Regions from separate parts of the Vibrio harveyi genome, predicted to be linked through region 2. Evidence: predicted binding sites of a transcription regulator. Region 2 holds the regulator's gene; each other region holds the start of a gene.
The links. The regulator PurR, encoded in region 2, represses purine synthesis genes. The targets are predictions, from matches to a motif close to TNANGNAAACGTTTNCNTNA.

Region 1 (6,237 bases), 930 kb from region 2:
ACGAGAACGACAGCGGCATGAAGAAAGAATTTACCAAGCCCGTTGTCGACGTGATGCGCATCAAAGCCAAGAAAGGTGAGAAAGCCAACGTACGCCCTGTGGTGGAAATGCACGTTAAGTTGGGCGAACTAGAGAAGAAGATTCGCGTTAACTTGCAAGATCGTAGCCGCTTCCATTACAGCATGATTCTAGGTAAGAACTTCTTGAAGCACGGTGCGATCGTTGCCAGCGATACCAACTACATTGTGACCGAGAAGCCAGACTACGAAGAGTAATCCTCAAGATTGGTATCTAAGAATGCAAAAGCCGCACTAAAAAGTGCGGCTTTCTTTTATTGGGTCACAGGATCAATTGTCTTCGGCTTGGTAGCGAATGCTGTTGATAAACCATTCTTTGTAGCCTTCCGGCGTTCTTACTGCGAATTCGTCATCGACTTCTTTTTTTAGTAGTGCACGAGCCATTGGGGAATCAATTGAGATATAGCCTTTTGCATCACCATAGATTTCATCGGGACCAACGATGCGGAAGTTCTTCACATCGCCCGCTTCATTCTCAATTTCCACCCAAGCACCAAAGAACACTTTGCCTTCTTGCTGAGGTGAGTAATCCACCACTTTGACTTGCTCTAGGCGCTTACGTAAGTATCTGACACGACGGTCAATTTCACGCAGGCGTTTTTTGTTGTACTGATAATCTGCGTTTTCGCTTCGGTCGCCCAAGCTTGCTGCCCAAGTAACTTTTTTGGTGACTTCTGGGCGTTCTTCTCGCCATAAAAAGTCGAGTTCGGTTTTTAGGCGATTGTAGCCTTCACGGGTAATTAAATTGGTTTTCATTAGAAGTAAATCAGCCGTTATTGGATTCTGTTGATCATATTAGCCTTGATTTTGTCTGACTGTAAATTGTTGTGGTGAGAAGAAAAATAATGCGAAACGTCGAAATAAATCATCAAAACCGTGGCTAAGATAAAAAGAGTAACAATTTGCACAAGCACGTTTGAAAAAACAGTGATACATTTTTGACTATAGATGCCTCTGAAAGGATGTTTCAATGCAGGAAAATCATAAAATATTAGTGGTTGATGACGATGCTCGTTTGCGTGCTCTTTTGGAGCGTTACCTTTCTGAGCAAGGTTTTCAGGTGAGAAGTGTCGCTAACGGCGAGCAGATGGATCGTCTTCTGACCCGTGAAAACTTCCACCTTATGGTGTTGGATTTAATGTTGCCGGGCGAAGATGGCTTATCGATTTGTCGTCGTCTACGTCACGCCAACAACATGCTACCTATCCTTATGCTGACGGCGAAAGGCGATGAAGTTGATCGTATCGTTGGTCTTGAAGTAGGTGCAGACGATTACTTACCAAAGCCGTTCAACCCGCGTGAACTGCTAGCTCGTATTAAAGCAGTACTTCGCCGCCAAACGGTTGAACTGCCAGGTGCGCCAAGCACGGAAGAGAAAGTGGTTGAGTTCGGTGACTTCCGTCTGAACCTAGGTACGCGTGAAATGTTCCGTGGTGATGAAGCGATGCCACTGACGTCGGGTGAATTCGCGGTGCTGAAAGCGCTTGTGACCAACGCTCGTGAGCCGATGTCGCGCGATAAGCTGATGAATATGGCTCGTGGTCGTGAATACTCAGCGATGGAGCGTTCTATCGACGTTCAAATCTCGCGTCTACGCCGTATGCTAGAGGATGATCCAAGCAAGCCGCGCTACATCCAAACGGTATGGGGCTTAGGTTACGTGTTCGTCCCAGACGGCAAAGAAGCGTAATTACCTCTAAGGTCTGCCGATAATACTCGGCTGCTCATATTCCACCCTCAAACCCCCTTCCTGTTTGAGGGCTGGAAACTCGCAATTAATGTTGTTCACTAGGAACAGTCCATTAGGAATTCTCCATGCGAATCCGAAGTTCATTTACACAATCCATTCTGCTGTTCATCTCTTTGCTTCTCGCTAGCCAAGTCTTTTCTTACTACGCCGTTTTTAACTACGCATTGATGCCAAGTTTGCAGCAGTTCAACAAAATTCTCGCTCACGAATTGAATCTAGTGCTCGATGAAGATGGTTTACTCAAGTCCGATGCGCCGCTCCGTCATCAACTGCTGGAAAACTTGGGCGTGACGGTACATAGCGTCGATAGCGAGATGATGAATGAGTTCAATCATGCGATGTCGATTGATTTGATGTCGGAAGAGATGACGCAAGAGCTCGGTTCTCCAACGGAAGTGCGTTTGCTGCTTGGCAGTGAAAGCTACATTCTGTGGATGCGTATCGATCAGTTGCCGAACTCCATCATCCGTATTCCGCTCTCTGAATTGCAAGAAGAAGATTTTGCTCCGCTGTTCCGTAACAGCTTGATCATGGCGCTTCTGATCATTGCTGGTGGCTGGTTGTTTATCCGCTTGCAAAACCGACCTTTGATTGCGCTAGAAAAAGCCGCGAAAGGAGTAGGTCGAGGTGAAATTCCGCCGCCATTGCCAGAGAAAGGTGCTTCAGAAATCCGCTCTGTAACTCGCGCATTCAACCAGATGTCGAAAGGCATTCAAGAACTGGAAGAAGATCGTGCGCTACTGATGGCAGGCATCAGCCACGATTTACGCACGCCACTGACGCGTATTCGCCTTGCGACAGAAATGATGTCACCTGAAGACAGTTACCTAGCCGAAGGCATCATCAGTGATACCGAAGAGTGTAACGAGATCATCAGTCAGTTTATGGACTACCTCAAGCCAGTAAATAAAGAGTCGTTTGAGCAGGTGGACATCAATACCATTACCAGCGATGTAGCAACGTCGGAAGGGGGTTATGAAGTCGAAATCGAAACTGACCTCAACCCTACGATGCCAACCGCGAAAGGCAGTCCAATCGCGATTAAACGCGCGGTGAGTAACCTTGTGGTTAATGCTCTGCGTTATGGTAATGGCTGGGTGAAAATCAGTACGGGCGTCACCGCCGACAAACAGTTGGTGTGGGTGTGTGTTGAAGATAATGGTCCAGGCATTGAGCAATCACAAATCGCACGCTTGTTTGAACCTTTTACTCGTGGTGATACTGCTCGTGGCAGTGAAGGGACAGGCTTGGGCTTAGCCATTGTTAAGCGCATCGTCAGTCAACACTCTGGCTCGGTTGTGGTACGTAACCGCAGTGAAGGTGGGTTAAGTGCGCAAATCAGTTTCCCAACCAAGTAAGCTTTCTTCGCTCAACTGATTCCAATAAAAAAGCCCAACCAAAGTCTGGTTGGGCTTTCCGATCATCCTAGTGCAAGATTATACCAATTCCATCAATTATCTGCTCATTCTTGCTGGTTAAAATCACTTATAGCAGTGTTAAAGATTTTGTAGGTAGAGTAACTAGCTAGCTGCAATCTTTGCCTTGTTCTAAGTGATTTTACCGGCGCAATTTCTTGAACATCTAATTAACGTAATTGGTATTAGGATTCTTTTATCTCTTGAGCTACCCGTTTATCTTCCTCTTCCAATTTCTCTGGAAGCAGTAGGTTCAATACGATAGCGGTGATGCCGCCTGCCGCCACACCGGTGGAAAAAATGCTCTTAATAAACTCAGGCATGAATTGCAGAATTTCTGGTTTTTGTGCAATGCCCAAACCCATTGAGAACGACAGTGCCATAATTAGGATTGCGCGGCGATCAAGGTCGACACGAGAGATGATGCGTACGCCCGCTGCGGCAATGGTACCGAACATCACGATAGTCGCGCCGCCCAAAACTGGCTCAGGAATCAGCTGAACAAAGCTTGCCACGCCCGGGAACAGCCCCAAAATTACTAGCATGCCTGAGATGAAGTAACCCACATAACGACTTGCTACACCAGTGAGCATGATGATGCCGTTGTTTTGGCTGAAGGTAGAGTTTGGGAAGCTGTTGAATACCGCCGCAATGGCTGAGTTTAGACCATCTGCCAATACGCCACCTTTGATGCGCTTCATGTAAACCGGACCTTTTACTGGCTCGCCGGAAACTTCAGACGTCGCGGTAATGTCACCAATTGCTTCTAGCGCTGTGATGAAGAAAATCAGAACCAGTGGAATAAACAACGACCAGTCGAAGCTTAAGCCGTATTGCATTGGGATCGGCAGTGCGATGAGGTCAGTTTCGCCCAGTGTTGAAGTGTTGACCATGCCCATGAAGTACGCCATGACGTAGCCAACCAGCATTGCAATTACAATTGACGCAACACGTAGGTATGGGTTCTTTGAGCGGTTAAGGATTACGATCAAGCCAAGTACTGTGCCAGCGAGAGCTAACTTGTCTAGGCTACCGAAAGAGCCATCGCCCATTGCAGCATAGCCTCCGCCCATTGATACCAAACCCACTTGGATAAGCGTCAGACCGATAAGCGTCACGACGATGCCAGATACCAATGGCGTGATGATGCGGCGTGCGTGTTCTAAAACGCGAGATAGCAGGATTTCTGCAAAAGACGCTACCAAGATAGTACCGAAAATTGCTGCCATCATGGTGCTGATGTCCGCGCCGCCAGCTTTAAGAGAAAGACCCGCACCAATGATTGGACCAAGGAAATTAAAGCTGGTGCCCTGCACTGAAAGCAAACCAGAGCCGATAGGACCAAAGGTACGAATTTGAATAAAGGAAGACACGCCAGATGCAAACAGCGACATGCTGATGATGGTGTTGGTTTGGTCAGCAGGCACACCCAAAGACTGACAAATGATCAGAGAAGGGGTGATAACGGCTACGAACATCGCCAATAAGTGCTGAAGTGCAGCAAAAATGGTCTGAGGTAGTGGTGGGCGATCGTTTAACTGATAGACCAGTTCCGAAGTTCGGTTTGAAGTTGTCATGTTTGTCTCGCTAGTCGCAATAATTCTTGCCCCAGAGCTCGCTGAATGGGAGTGCTGGGTGGAGTTGACGTTATGACCTGTGATTGCTGTTAATCAGTGTCAACTCAGGTTGGTTTGATGTGACAAGGTGCACACCATAAATTTTGAGCGCGATTATAGAGGGATTTATTCAAAAAGCAAACGTTTGCTTTGGGCTGAAAAGAAAAGGCGATAACGGAATGGTTATCGCCTTTAAGGTTTTACTTTGGGAGTTTAGTTTTTTAAGTGTTTATCGAAGAACTCACCAATTTGAGTAAGGTACTTGGCTTGGTGCTCATCATTATAAAATCCGTGCCCTTCATCGCCGATCACCATTGTTTTGTGCGGATAATTGATCGCTTTGAGCGCTTCCACTAAGGCGTCAAATTGTTCAATTGGTGCTCGTTCATCTTTGGCTCCGTGGACCAACATAATATCTGCTTTTAGCTTGTCGACATGATGAACGGGTGACATGGATTGAAGTTCTTTCTTATCACGACCGATCACTTCTTCTAGATAGTTAACGCCTGACTTGCGGTCTTTTACGTCGCCTTCAGTGTAAAGCATTTCAAGGTCATAGACGCCAAAGCTGCCGACTGCACACTGGAATAGTTCCGGTTCGACGATGGCACTTTGAAGCGCACTATAGCCACCAAAGCTACCGCCAGAAATACAGATACGATCGGCATCGGCAATACCTTGCTTGATGATATGGCGAGTGGCATCAATGATGTCGTACTGAATATTGGTACCCCATTTACGGTATCCAAGTTCTTCAAAATTATCTCCAAAGCCACCACTACCACGGAAGTTGATTTGCAGAACAGCATAGCCCTTTTGAGCTAAGAACTGGTTCTCTGGATTGAATTCCCACCAGTCACGCGGTCCGTGAGGTCCACCGTGCGGGTTCACAATCAAAGGTAGGCCCTTTTCAGCTTTACCCGGTGGAAGTGTTAGCAAAGCATTGATTTCCTGCCCGTCTCTTGCCGTGAAAGCAAATGGACGAACTTCTGCCATTTTTTTCGGGTCGTGCCATTTCTGTGCAGAGAAGAGGTATCGACCTTCGACAGGATCGGTGTTGAATAGGTAATAATCACCGGGATTACGGTCATTAAATGCTAGAGCAATGAATTTATCGCCATTTTCTGTTTGGCTAAGAATACGGACTTGATGACCTTCAAATGTCGCCAGTAGTTGCTTCAACTGCTTGCTCAGCGGGTGCTTGTCGTCCACGAAGGCATAGGTTGGATAGTCTTTTTCATATTCAATGGCGTACAGTTGCTTGGATTGCTGATCAAGCCAAAAGTTATGTGGTGAAACCTTTTCGCCGGCAACCACTTCTTTGTATTTTCCTGTTTTTAAATCAACATGGTAAATCGCTTGGGGTGAGCCGTCTTTAC
Region 2 (6,237 bases):
ACATTGTGCTGGTAACCTCAGCAAGCCATATGAAGCGTGCTTTGTACGAGTTTAATGCTGCAGGTATCAAGCCAATCCCTGCGCCAACCAACTTTATGGCAATTGATGACATTGAACAGCCATGGCAAAAGTACACTCCGAAAGCTCGTTACTTAGAACAAACCGAATTGTATTGGCATGAGTATTTAGGTGGGTTGTGGCAAAAGTTGCGTGATAACGTAGGTCAAACACCAATGGTTGAAGTAGAACAACCATAAAACACTTAAAAACGATTCAGTGGTCAAATTGCGGAAACAAAAAAGGAGAGCCAATGCTCTCCTTTTTTCTTTAGGTATGATTTAATCACCAGCAAACATGTAGCCTTCACCGTGAACCGTCACAAAGATTTGTGGGTTCTTAGGATCAAACTCCATCTTAGCGCGCATGCGGCGAATCAGTACGTCAATCGTACGATCATTTGGCGCATCCACTCGGTGGCTGATCATATTCAAAATACGCTCGCGGCTTAGTACCTGATTTGGGTACGAGGACAGTGCAACCAATAACTCGTATTCAGCTTTGGTTAGTTTCACTGGCTCACCATTACGGCTTAGAGCTCGACGCTGAATATCAAACGTCCACTCACCGAAGCGCACAATGTGTTCTTCATTAGTGTCGTTCGCTGCTTTTTGAGAACCGCTGCGTGCCGCAGAGATGCGCCATAGCAAGTTCTTCACGCGAACCAATAATTCCCTTAGTTCAAAAGGCTTTGTCACATAATCGTCTGCGCCCATTTCTAGACCAACGATTTTGTCAATGCTATCCGTGCGTCCTGTCACTAATATGATGCCGATATCTGATTGGCTGCGTAATTCACGCGTAAGCATAAGGCCGTCTTCGCCAGGCAGGTTAATATCCAGCATGATTAGGTCAACATCACCGCCTTGAAGCACTTCGCGCATCTCTGCGCCGCTTTCTGCTTCACTGACTTTGTAACCTTCATTTTGGAAATAGCCCGCGAGCTTACTGCGAGTTACAACATCATCTTCTACGACTAATACGTGATAGCTCATTTACACCACTTTCTGTCTTTTTTATTTTCCAAGACGTATTCTATTCATAACTAGTAACATTTCTAGTCATAGATACATTAAAAAGCAAGATTTTGCGATTTTATTGATTCAAAGCAAGCTTATTTACAGCCATTCACAAATACGCATATTTTCCAATAATGCATAACAATTATAGTTACTGCTATTCATCTTAATTGTTTACACTTAAGGGATAACCATTCAGGAGCAAAAAAATGCAAGAAGTGAAAGCTTTTAACGAGAAACGCGCAGAAATCTATTGGTGGTTTTCTAGCCTGTTCGCAAAAGAACTGACAGAGAAAGAACTAGAAACCTACCACAGTGTTGAAATTCGAAGCTTTTTAGCGGGTCTTGGTGAAAACGAATCACTAAAACCAGCTGTTGATACCCTTGTTGATGCACTCAACCGTTTACAAGACCGTGAAGACGCTCAGTTAGAATTAGCAGCGGACTTCTGTGAACTCTTTCTAAAAACAGAAAAGCACGGCGCACTGCCTTATGCTTCAATGTACATCGGCGAATCTGGTTTATTAAATGATAAGCCAGCAGAAGAGATGGAAAAACTGATGGCAGACTTTGGCGTGCAAGTGGACGAAAATCTGAAAGAACCAGCGGACCACTTAGCGGTCGAGCTAGATTTTCTAGGCAACATGATTATCCGCTCGAACGAACTAGAGCAAGATAAACATATGGAAGAAGCGTTCGGAAAACAGAACGAGTTCATCCAACAACACCTTATGACTTGGCTGCCACAGTTTGCTGCTAAATGTAAGCAATTCGACGAATTTGGCTTCTACATTAGCGTTACGCAACTATTAATTGCATTTTGTAAACTGGACAGCACCTACCTTCTTGGTGAATAATTGCCACCTATTTTGGGGAGTCTGTCATTCAGACTCCCTATTTTATTCGTTTGTTTTTAATCTGGCACAGAGAAATACAATCAATTTAGCCGTTAAAATGTGACCTCAGGGGCACAAAACAACTGCCTAGAATATTGCCAGCTTGCTCGCATCAGTCTAAAATGTGAGCGCAAACGATTAAATATGATTTATATGTAAACCGCTGAAATAAAGCGGTTTTTGTGTTTTCTTAACAGGATTGCTGACCAATTCCTCACTTATATAAGAAAGGAATATGAGACTCAGCGATAAATGTTGCTACAAACCTTTTTATACCGATTTCGGAACAACCGCTGCCAAATATCTCAGCAATGCCCCTATTCGCAGTTGCTCGGTTTGCGCAAGACCCTAAGCGTATGGTTGTCTTCACTACGGTATTTACAGTAGCTCGATACAGGACATCATTTATGGCCACTATTAAAGACGTTGCTCGCTTAGCCGGCGTTTCTACCACTACGGTTTCGCACGTAATTAATAAAACTCGCTTTGTTGCTGAAGCAACTCAAGAAAAAGTAATGAAAGCGGTGGATGAACTTAATTACGCACCAAGTGCCGTTGCGCGCAGTTTAAAATGCAACTCAACTCGTACCATCGGTATGTTAGTTACTCAATCTACCAACCTATTCTTCTCTGAAGTAATCGACGGCGTTGAGAGCTACTGTTACCGTCAAGGTTACACTCTGATCCTATGTAACACGGGCGGTATTTACGAGAAGCAACGTGACTACATCCGCATGCTAGCTGAGAAACGTGTAGATGGCATTCTAGTAATGTGTTCTGACCTTACGGAAGAGCTAAAAGAGATGCTTGACCGTCATTCAGATATTCCTAAAGTTGTCATGGATTGGGGTCCTGAAAGCTCACAAGCAGACAAGATCATCGATAACTCAGAAGAAGGCGGTTACATCGCAACAAAATACCTGATCGACAATGGTCATACTGATATTGCTTGTCTGAGCGGTCACTTCGAAAAAGCAGCTTGCCAAGAACGTATTGCGGGTTACCGTCGTGCGATGGCTGAAGCAAATCTAGCCGTTAACGAAGATTGGATTCTTGAAGGCAACTTTGAGTGTGACACGGCTGTCTTAGCTGCAGATAACATCAGTGCTATGGACAAACGTCCAACCGCTGTTTTCTGTTTCAATGACACTATGGCTCTTGGCTTGATGAGCCGCCTACAACAAAACGGTATCAAAGTACCAGACGATATTTCTGTTATCGGTTACGACAATATCGAACTTGCTGAGTACTTCTCTCCACCGCTAACGACGATTCACCAACCAAAACGTCGTGTGGGTAAAAATGCATTTGAGATCCTACTTGAGCGCATCAAAGATAAAGAGCATGAGAAGCGTGTTTTCGAAATGCAACCAGAGATCGTTGTGCGTAATACAGTTAAGAAATTGAACTGATCTCTCACTTGATTTTATAAAGCGCTCCTAGGGGCGCTTTTTTATTGCCTAAAAATAACTTTTTTGGACATTTCATCAGAAAAATAATTTAAAGAACGAAGATAAGTTGCTGTTTTAACTCAAGGTAGCACATATCCTTGATAGACCTTTTGTATTACAATTATACATTCCAGCATATGAAACTTTACACATCAAATTACCACTATTAACTGAACCAAGATCACACTTCAACGTTTGAAACGTGATGTTAATTCAATATACGAAGTATCCTCAAAGAGTCACGCACAGGGCAAACCATCCGAAAGGGTGGGACGCAAAGCCTCCGGCCTGAACCATCTTATTAGATGGAAGGTAGCGGGGTTACCGATGGCAAATATGCATTAAGTGAGTTTACCCTTTAATGACATTGTGTCTGCATGCATTTGCTAATCTCTCGGACCTGATTTTTGGTGGCGTAATATTAATTACACCGAGATAACACACCATGGATAAACCGATACTCAAAGACTCAATGAAGCTGTTTGAGGCACTTGGTAATATCAAGTCGCGCTCAATGTTTGGTGGTTTTGGGCTCTTCGCCGATGAAACGATGTTTGCGCTTGTCGTAAACAATCAACTTCATATTCGAGCTGACCAACAAACTTCATCTGACTTCGAGACTCAAGGACTAAAACCGTACGTCTACAAGAAACGTGGTTTCCCAGTCGTTACGAAATACTATGCAATTTCTGATGATCTTTGGGACACAACCGACCGCTTGATTGAAGTTGCCAAGCAATCCCTCGAGACTGCTAAGCAAGAGAAAAAACAACAAGCAAGCACCAAGCCTAATCGATTGAAAGATCTACCTAACCTGCGTCTAGCAACTGAGCGTATGCTCAAGAAAGCGGGCATTGACTCTGTAGAGCAACTTGAAGCAGAAGGCGCGCTAAACGCATACAAAGCAATCCAAGATACGCATGCCTCTACGGTAAGCCTTGAACTGCTCTGGGCGTTAGAAGGTGCAATCAAAGGCACACATTGGAGTGTCGTACCTCAGTCTCGTCGAGAAGAATTGATGAGTGCTCTTTCCTAAAGCATTTATATCAGCATGACATTGAGTAAAAGCCGCAGTTTTCAAACTGCGGTTTTTTTTTGAAATTTTTTATTGCCCCATTCTGTCTTATTATCTAAGAAGCCAAACGGAGCTATTGATATGAATAAGAAACTGATTTTAGGACTGATCCTACTCGCGACGATTATCTTTTTAGGCGTGAATTTTGGTCAATACCTAACGCTAGAAAACGCGAAGGCGCAACAAGAAGCGTTGAACACTTTTATTAGCGAAAACTTCGTATTCGCTGCTGCCACTTATTTCTTTGCTTACATTGCCATCACTGCGTTTTCGATTCCAGGCGCAGCAGTGGTGACTTTGCTTGGTGCGGCGCTATTTGGTTTCTGGACAAGTTTGCTGCTGGTTTCTTTTGCCAGCACAATCGGTGCAACGATCGCTTTTTTAAGCAGCCGTTACCTATTGAGGGAATGGGTACAGAGTAAGTTTGGAAACAAGCTAGGTGCGATCAACCAGGGTGTAGAAAAAGACGGCGCATTTTACCTGTTTTCGCTACGCTTAATCCCTGTTTTTCCATTTTTCCTAATCAACTTGTTAATGGGTCTAACACCAATGACTATTGCTCGATTCTACTTAACAAGCCAAATTGGTATGTTGCCCGGCACTGCGGTTTATCTGAATGCAGGTACACAGCTAGCAACCATTGATAGTCTTTCTGGAATTGTGTCACCAACCGTATTAGCATCGTTTGCTCTACTTGGTTTGTTCCCTATTATCGCTAAATGGGTTATGAATAAGGTTCGCCCTGCACAAGTACAGAATGGAAACGCTTAATGAAAATATACATCGCTAAAAATCCGGCTGAAGCTCATATCGTTTGTGAGCTTCTTAAAACCGAGCAAATAGCCTGCGAAGTGCGAGGTGAAGGCATGTTCGGATTGAAGGGAGAGCTGCCTTTTAGCGATGATACTGACCCGTATGTTTGGCTTTTACATCCGGAGCAACAGTTGAAAGCATCAGCCATCGTCGAAGACTATCGAAAACAAGCAGAACTTATTTACCAAGATTGGCAGTGCCCACAATGTTCGGAGCAAAATGAAGGTCAATTTGGCGCTTGTTGGCAATGCGGATATCAAATAGGGGAGCCTTAATGGCTCCCCTATTCTTTTCAATCATTTTAAGTTTAAGCGGCTAAGCTTTGCTGCTTAATGAACTCGATAGAGTGTTGATTGAAGTCATCAGGTCGTTCTACATTGCACACATGACCACAATCTGGAATCTCGCGTAGAACACTTTGCTTATGTACCGCAACCATCTCTTTAACTGGCTTGATGAACATGTAATCCCTATCACCCATTAAATACAATGTTGGGATAGGCAGTTCACGATCTTTAAAGTATTTCATCAGAGGATTAACGTCAGCGGCTAAGATGAACCATCGTTTGAATTCTTTCTGGCACAATTTCTTTGCTTCGCGGATAAATAGGTGACGTGATTCTCGTTGGTTTTTTTGCGGCATAACAATGTAGGCAAACAACTTGTACAGCCACATATAAGGCAGAATGTGCTTTCCTAGATTACCTAACTTCACCAGGATTTGTGAGCGGGTATTTAAACGCGTAACTGCGCCACCAAGAACCATAGAGCGTACTCGCTCAGAGGCTAACTCAGCCAAATTACGAACAATAATAGTACCCAAAGACATACCGACAAAGTGCGCAGACTGAATCTTAAGATGATCCAAAACTTTTAGAATATCTTGAGTCACCGCCGTAAAGGTATAGCGACTTGTCATCAATTCT
Region 3 (6,237 bases), 1.1 Mb from region 2:
ACCCGAAGGCCTTCTTCACACACGCGGCATGGCTGCATCAGGCTTGCGCCCATTGTGCAATATTCCCCACTGCTGCCTCCCGTAGGAGTCTGGACCGTGTCTCAGTTCCAGTGTGGCTGATCATCCTCTCAGACCAGCTAGGGATCGTCGCCTTGGTGAGCCATTACCTCACCAACTAGCTAATCCCACCTAGGCATATCCTGACGCGAGAGGCCCGAAGGTCCCCCTCTTTGACCCGAAGGTATTATGCGGTATTAGCCATCGTTTCCAATGGTTATCCCCCACATCAGGGCAATTTCCTAGGCATTACTCACCCGTCCGCCGCTCGACGCCGTTATCGTTCCCCGAAGGTTCAGATAACTCGTTTCCGCTCGACTTGCATGTGTTAGGCCTGCCGCCAGCGTTCAATCTGAGCCATGATCAAACTCTTCAATTTAAGATTTTGTTCGGCTCAATGAATACTGAACATTACATAAGTAATGTTTGAATTGACTGTGCTGAATCTTTCGATTCAATGGTCACTTCGTTTCATTGAAACCTAATTCGATACCGAAGTATCTAATTGGATTATCATCAACGAGTGCCCACACAGATTGATAGGTCTATATTGTTAAAGAGCTTTCCTATTGAGCTTTGCTCAAATCGGATGGCCATTTTAGCGAGTTAAAGTTTAGTGTCAATCACTTTTTTCAAACTTTTTATCAAGCGTTTCCGCTTGGCTAATTGGCTTGCTAACTTGACTTCGTTTCTTTCGAAGCGTTGCCGTGTCAGCGAGGTGGCATTATAGAGATTGCGATCACATTGGCAAGCCCTTTTTCTCGTTTTTTTTGATTTTTTTATTGTTTGAGTGTTTTTTATTCTAAAAGGCGAGTTTTTGCTACTCTTCCCTCCAGATATCCCGATTATTAACGCTTTATAAGGAGTAAAGATGGGTTCTATTAGAAGTTATAAAGGTATTCGACCTCAACTAGGCAAGCGCGTATATGTCGACTCAACTTCTGTTCTTGTCGGTGATATCCAAATTGGTGACGACTCGAGTGTTTGGCCATTAGTTGCAGCTCGTGGTGATGTGAACCATATCCACATTGGTGCTCGAACCAATATTCAAGATGGTAGCGTACTGCATGTAACCCATAAAAATACTGAGAATCCCAACGGCTATCCGCTAATCATTGGTAATGATGTCACTATTGGTCATAAAGTCATGTTGCACGGCTGCGAAATCCACGATCGTGTATTGGTTGGTATGGGAGCGATCGTTTTAGATAACGTTGTTGTCGAATCAGACGTAATGATAGGCGCTGGAAGTTTAGTCCCACCGGGGAAAAGGTTGGAAAGCGGCTATTTATATGTTGGTAGTCCAGTAAAACAAGCTCGCCCCTTATCAGAGAATGAACGAGCTTTCTTACAAAAGTCTGCCAATAACTATGTACAGAATAAAAATGACTACATAAACGAAGTAGAAGACATCAACGACGAATGATGTAGTTGGTTAGCAATAAGCTAATCGATGATGATATTGCCTTCTTCATTGAAGGCTTCATCTTCAATTAGCTCTTCCGCGATTTCTTCTAGGTCGAATCGATAATCAATAAATACTTTAATTGCCGCTTGTTCAGTTTCAACCAGGGAGCCGCTAAGCTTTTCTAGCTTCTGCTTTGTTACATAGCATTCAATCAGAGCTCCTGATTGCTGCGCGGTAAAGTTTACCGCTTGTAATGTTTTATCCCATGATTGCATATCTGGGAATAAGATGGACTGATTCATCGTTTACTGACCTTCAAGGTTCTTTCTTAATTCTCTAAGGATTTGTTTTGCGCCAGGGCGTAAACCACGCCACAGCATAAAGCTTTCCGCAGCTTGTCCCACTAGCATCCCAAGACCATCATAAGCATGAGCGGCACCACTTTCTTTTGCCCATAAGTTAAAACTGGTCGTCCCTTGCCCGTAAATCATGTCGTAGCTCGTACTGTTAGCTGCAAAGATAGAAGAGGAGATACCCGGCAGCTCACCGCTTAGGGAAGCAGATGTGGAGTTAATAATCACGTCGAACTCATCACTAATATCATCCATCTCTTTGGCGATGATAGAGCCATGTGCAATAAACAACTCCGCAAGCTCCTGCGCTTTGCTGAAGGTTCGATTAGTAATGGTTAAAGAACTAGGCTTTTGATCAAGAAGTGGCTTGATCACTCCACGAGCGGCACCGCCAGCGCCAATGATCAGGATTCGCGCACCTTCTAACACAACTTGATGTTGAAGTAGGTCTTGAACCAAACCTGCTCCATCGGTGTTATCGCCAATGATCTCACCATCATCTAACTTCTTGAGCGTATTGACTGCCCCGGCTAACTGAGCACGTTCGGTCAGTCTACTAGCAAATTGATAAGCATCTTCTTTAAATGGCATGGTGATGTTGCACCCCTTGCCTCCTTCTGCAAAGAACAGCTTCGCTGCGTCAATAAAACCATTTACAGGAGCACTTTCTGCGGTATACACCAAAGATTGATTGGTTTGACGAGCAAACAAGGTGTGAATGAATGGCGACTTGCTGTGTCCAATAGGATTACCAAACACGGCATAGCGATCAATTTGCTGAGTCATTTCCTTACCTTTATTCCTTACCTACTATAGAGAAAAAACAGGGCCATCTGATTACAGATGACCCTATCACTATCTATCTATATAGAAAAGGAGATTCAACGCTTACCACTCTCGTGGCGTTAAGTATCGCTCGTAAAGTTCAGCCTCTGGAGAACCAGGTTGTGGCTCATAGCTGTATTCCCAACGCGCAAGTGGTGGCATCGACATAAGAATTGACTCTGTACGACCGCCACTTTGCAGACCAAATAGAGTCCCACGATCATACACTAGGTTGAATTCAACGTAGCGACCACGACGGTAAAGTTGGAATTCACGCTCACGCTCACTGAATTCAATTTCTTTACGACGAGACACTATCGGTAGGTAAGCTTGGCAGTATCCTTCACCAACCGCCTTGATGTAATCAAAACACTTGTCGAATTCCCACTGGTTTAGGTCATCAAAGAACAAACCACCAACACCACGAGTTTCATTTCGATGCGGTAGGAAGAAATACTTATCACACCAAGCTTTATGCTCTGCATAGACATCTTCACCGAAAGGTGCACAAAGTTGTTTTGCGGTTTCATGCCATGATTGGCAATCTTCTTCGAATGGATAGAAAGGTGTTAGATCAAAACCACCACCAAACCACCAAATAGGCTCTTCCCCCTCTTTCTCTGCGATAAAGAAGCGTACGTTAGCGTGAGAAGTCGGTACATATGGGTTGTGAGGATGGATAACCAAAGAAACACCCATCGCTTCAAAGCGGCGACCAGCTAACTCTGGACGATGCGCCGTAGCTGATGCTGGCATCTCATTACCTTCGACATGAGAGAAATTCACTCCCCCTTGCTCAAAAACGTCACCATCACGCAAAACACGGGTACGACCACCACCACCAAGGCGCTCCCCTTTTTCACGTTGCCATGCGTCTTCAACAAAGACGGCCTTTCCATCTTCTTGTTCTAACTGCTGACAAATGGAATCCTGAAGTGACATCAGGAACTGTTTTACGGCGTGCTTATCGATTGCTGACATACGTGTAGTACCTATTGATTGCTGACTAGCAGGGTTAGCCCTGTCTTAATATTTGCGAGGTTTTAGCATCACGAATTTCACTAGGCTTGTCACGACCGCTGGTTTCACCACGTAAGATCGCCACAAGCCGGTCACCCAATTGTTGCTCTACTTCTTCAGTCGTCATACAAGGAGGCTGACCAGTGAGGTTCGCGCTGGTAGAGGTTAGCGGCTTTCCGAAAGCATTACACATCTTTTGTACCAAAGGATGATCCGTCACACGCACTGCAATCGAATCAAATTGCCCCGATACCCAATGAGAAACTTTGTCACTCGCAGGCATAATCCAAGTGTATGGACCTGGCCACGTTGCGTGTACTTTATCTAACTGCTCTTGAGTCAACTGAGATTCATCAACATAAGGCAAAAGCTGTTCATAGTTTGCCGCAATTAAGATTAATCCTTTCTCAACAGGGCGTTGTTTTAGCTCTAGCAATTTTTGAATCGCTTCTGGGTTATCTGGGTCACAGCCAACACCAAACACCCCCTCTGTTGGGTAGGCAATCACTTCGCCTTTTTGTAGTGCTTCTAGCACCTGTTCAAAGTTCTCCACCGATACTTCCTGATAATCTTGTCTGTTGTGTTTGTACTAAGTGTACAAATATTCATTCTCAGAGACTAAAGCAATTTGTTTATAAAATGTATCAATCGTATTTACAAACGCACGCAAACGTTTGCTTGAGGTAAAAATCCCCGTATAATGCGCACAAATTTATCAGCTCACCTAATTTTGCAGCTTGAAGGAGTTTGAGATGAAAGTCGGTATCATCATGGGTTCTAAATCAGATTGGCCAACCATGAAACTAGCAGCGGACATGCTGGATCAATTTGGCGTGTCTTACGAAACAAAGGTGGTGTCAGCTCACCGTACTCCTCAATTGTTGGCTGATTACGCAAGCAGTGCTAAAGAACGTGGCATTAAAGTCATCATCGCAGGTGCGGGCGGTGCTGCCCACCTACCAGGCATGGCGGCGGCGTTTACCAGCGTACCTGTACTTGGCGTTCCCGTTCAGTCTCGCGCACTGAAAGGCATGGACTCACTACTTTCTATCGTACAGATGCCAAAAGGTATTGCGGTTGGTACATTAGCTATTGGCGAAGCAGGCGCAGCAAACGCTGGTATCCTAGCGGCTCAAATCCTTGGTACACATGATGAAGCGATCATGGCAAAAGTCGAAGCGTTCCGTAACGAACAAACGGAAACCGTATTGGCGAACCCAAACCCTGCTGAGGATTAATCAGATGCATGTACTGGTTCTTGGTGCGGGTCAGTTAGCTCGTATGATGTCTCTGGCTGGTGCGCCACTGAATATTCAAATTTCAGCTTACGATGTGGGCAGCGGTAATATCGTTCATCCACTGACTCAACATGTACTAGGCAACGGCTTAGAAAATGCGATCGAACAAGTTGATGTAATCACTGCTGAGTTCGAGCATATCCCGCATGACGTGCTTGATATTTGCGAAGCGAGCGGTAAGTTCTTACCAAGTACACAAGCTATCAAAGCAGGCGGTGATCGCCGCATTGAAAAGGCATTACTTGATGATGCTGGCGTACGTAATGCGAAATACTATGTGATCAAAACTCGTGAAGATTTTGACCGCGCAATTGAACACGTCGGCATGCCAATGGTTCTGAAAAGTGCATTGGGCGGTTACGATGGAAAAGGTCAGTGGCGTTTAAAAGAACCTTCTCAGATCGACATAATTTGGACAGAAATGGTGGAATGCATTGCTTCAACACCAACTCAAGCCATTGTTGCTGAGGAGTTTGTTCCTTTTAACCGTGAAGTTTCACTGATTGGTGCTCGCAGTAACGATGGCAGTATTGAAGTTTACCCTCTCGCAGAAAACATCCACACAAATGGTGTATTAAGCCTCTCAACAGCAATTGATGCTCCAGAGTTGCAAGAACAAGCAAAAGAGATGTTCACGGCCGTCGCCAATAGTTTGAATTACGTTGGCGTGCTAGCCCTGGAGTTCTTCGACGTTGACAGCAAGTTGCTGGTTAACGAAATCGCACCACGCGTACACAACTCAGGTCACTGGACTCAGCAGGGTGCAGAAACTTGTCAGTTTGAGAACCACCTACGCGCTGTGTGTGGTATGCCTTTAGGTAGTACTAAGCTCGTTCGCGAGACCTCGATGATCAATATTCTCGGTGAAGATACCTTGCCAGATGCGCTACTCGCGATGAATGGTTGCCATATTCATTGGTATGGCAAAGAGAAACGAGAAGGTCGTAAGATGGGTCATATCAACGTATGCGCTGATTACACTGGTGAGTTGAATCGTAGGTTGTGTGCATTAACAAACGTGCTTGATGAAGAAACCTTCCCAGCAGTTCATGAATTTGCCAAACAGTGGCAAGCATAGAAAAGTTGATAAATAGACAACAAAGGGTCGCATGATGCGACCCTTTTTAATTTTGCCTGAGATTTATTGTGATTGTGTATGCTGGCACTTGCGACTTGCACATTGCAACTTAACCCCGCTGGCGAGTTTCTTTTCTACCAACAAGGTAAACCCGCATTCCTCACAGCGACCTCTTACAGGTGGTAAGTTTACCGCAAA

Region 1: the regulator PurR is predicted to act here: its motif matches at 4,992-5,011, upstream of QMY49_RS13860 (uracil-xanthine permease family protein).
Region 3: the regulator PurR is predicted to act here: its motif matches at 4,326-4,345, upstream of purE (5-(carboxyamino)imidazole ribonucleotide mutase).

What each region holds. Positions count from the first base shown of each region.
Region 1 covers NZ_CP125875.1:2,923,043-2,929,279, reverse strand. Annotated here, with positions in the region: gene QMY49_RS13880 (putative ATP-dependent zinc protease) at 1-275, shown strand, start outside; gene greB (transcription elongation factor GreB) at 348-833, opposite strand; gene ompR (osmolarity response regulator transcription factor OmpR) at 1,048-1,767, shown strand; gene envZ (two-component system sensor histidine kinase EnvZ) at 1,893-3,185, shown strand; gene QMY49_RS13860 (uracil-xanthine permease family protein) at 3,428-4,819, opposite strand; gene QMY49_RS13855 (S9 family peptidase) at 5,072-6,237, opposite strand, start outside.
Region 2 covers NZ_CP125875.1:1,991,875-1,998,111, forward strand. Annotated here, with positions in the region: gene elyC (envelope biogenesis factor ElyC) at 1-257, shown strand, start outside; gene torR (two-component system response regulator TorR) at 339-1,052, opposite strand; gene torD (molecular chaperone TorD) at 1,286-1,933, shown strand; gene purR (HTH-type transcriptional repressor PurR) at 2,380-3,384, shown strand; cyclic di-GMP riboswitch class I at 3,663-3,752, shown strand; gene QMY49_RS09555 (TfoX/Sxy family DNA transformation protein) at 3,869-4,459, shown strand; gene QMY49_RS09560 (TVP38/TMEM64 family protein) at 4,580-5,269, shown strand; gene QMY49_RS09565 (putative signal transducing protein) at 5,269-5,586, shown strand; gene QMY49_RS09570 (alpha/beta fold hydrolase) at 5,619-6,237, opposite strand, start outside.
Region 3 covers NZ_CP125875.1:3,051,377-3,057,613, forward strand. Annotated here, with positions in the region: rRNA gene QMY49_RS14415 (16S ribosomal RNA) at 1-436, opposite strand, end outside; gene QMY49_RS14420 (gamma carbonic anhydrase family protein) at 929-1,483, shown strand; gene QMY49_RS14425 (DUF1488 family protein) at 1,504-1,767, opposite strand; gene aroE (shikimate dehydrogenase) at 1,771-2,604, opposite strand; gene hemF (oxygen-dependent coproporphyrinogen oxidase) at 2,707-3,624, opposite strand; gene tsaC (L-threonylcarbamoyladenylate synthase type 1 TsaC) at 3,659-4,216, opposite strand; gene purE (5-(carboxyamino)imidazole ribonucleotide mutase) at 4,416-4,901, shown strand; gene QMY49_RS14450 (5-(carboxyamino)imidazole ribonucleotide synthase) at 4,906-6,039, shown strand; gene QMY49_RS14455 (DNA topoisomerase family protein) at 6,103-6,237, opposite strand, start outside.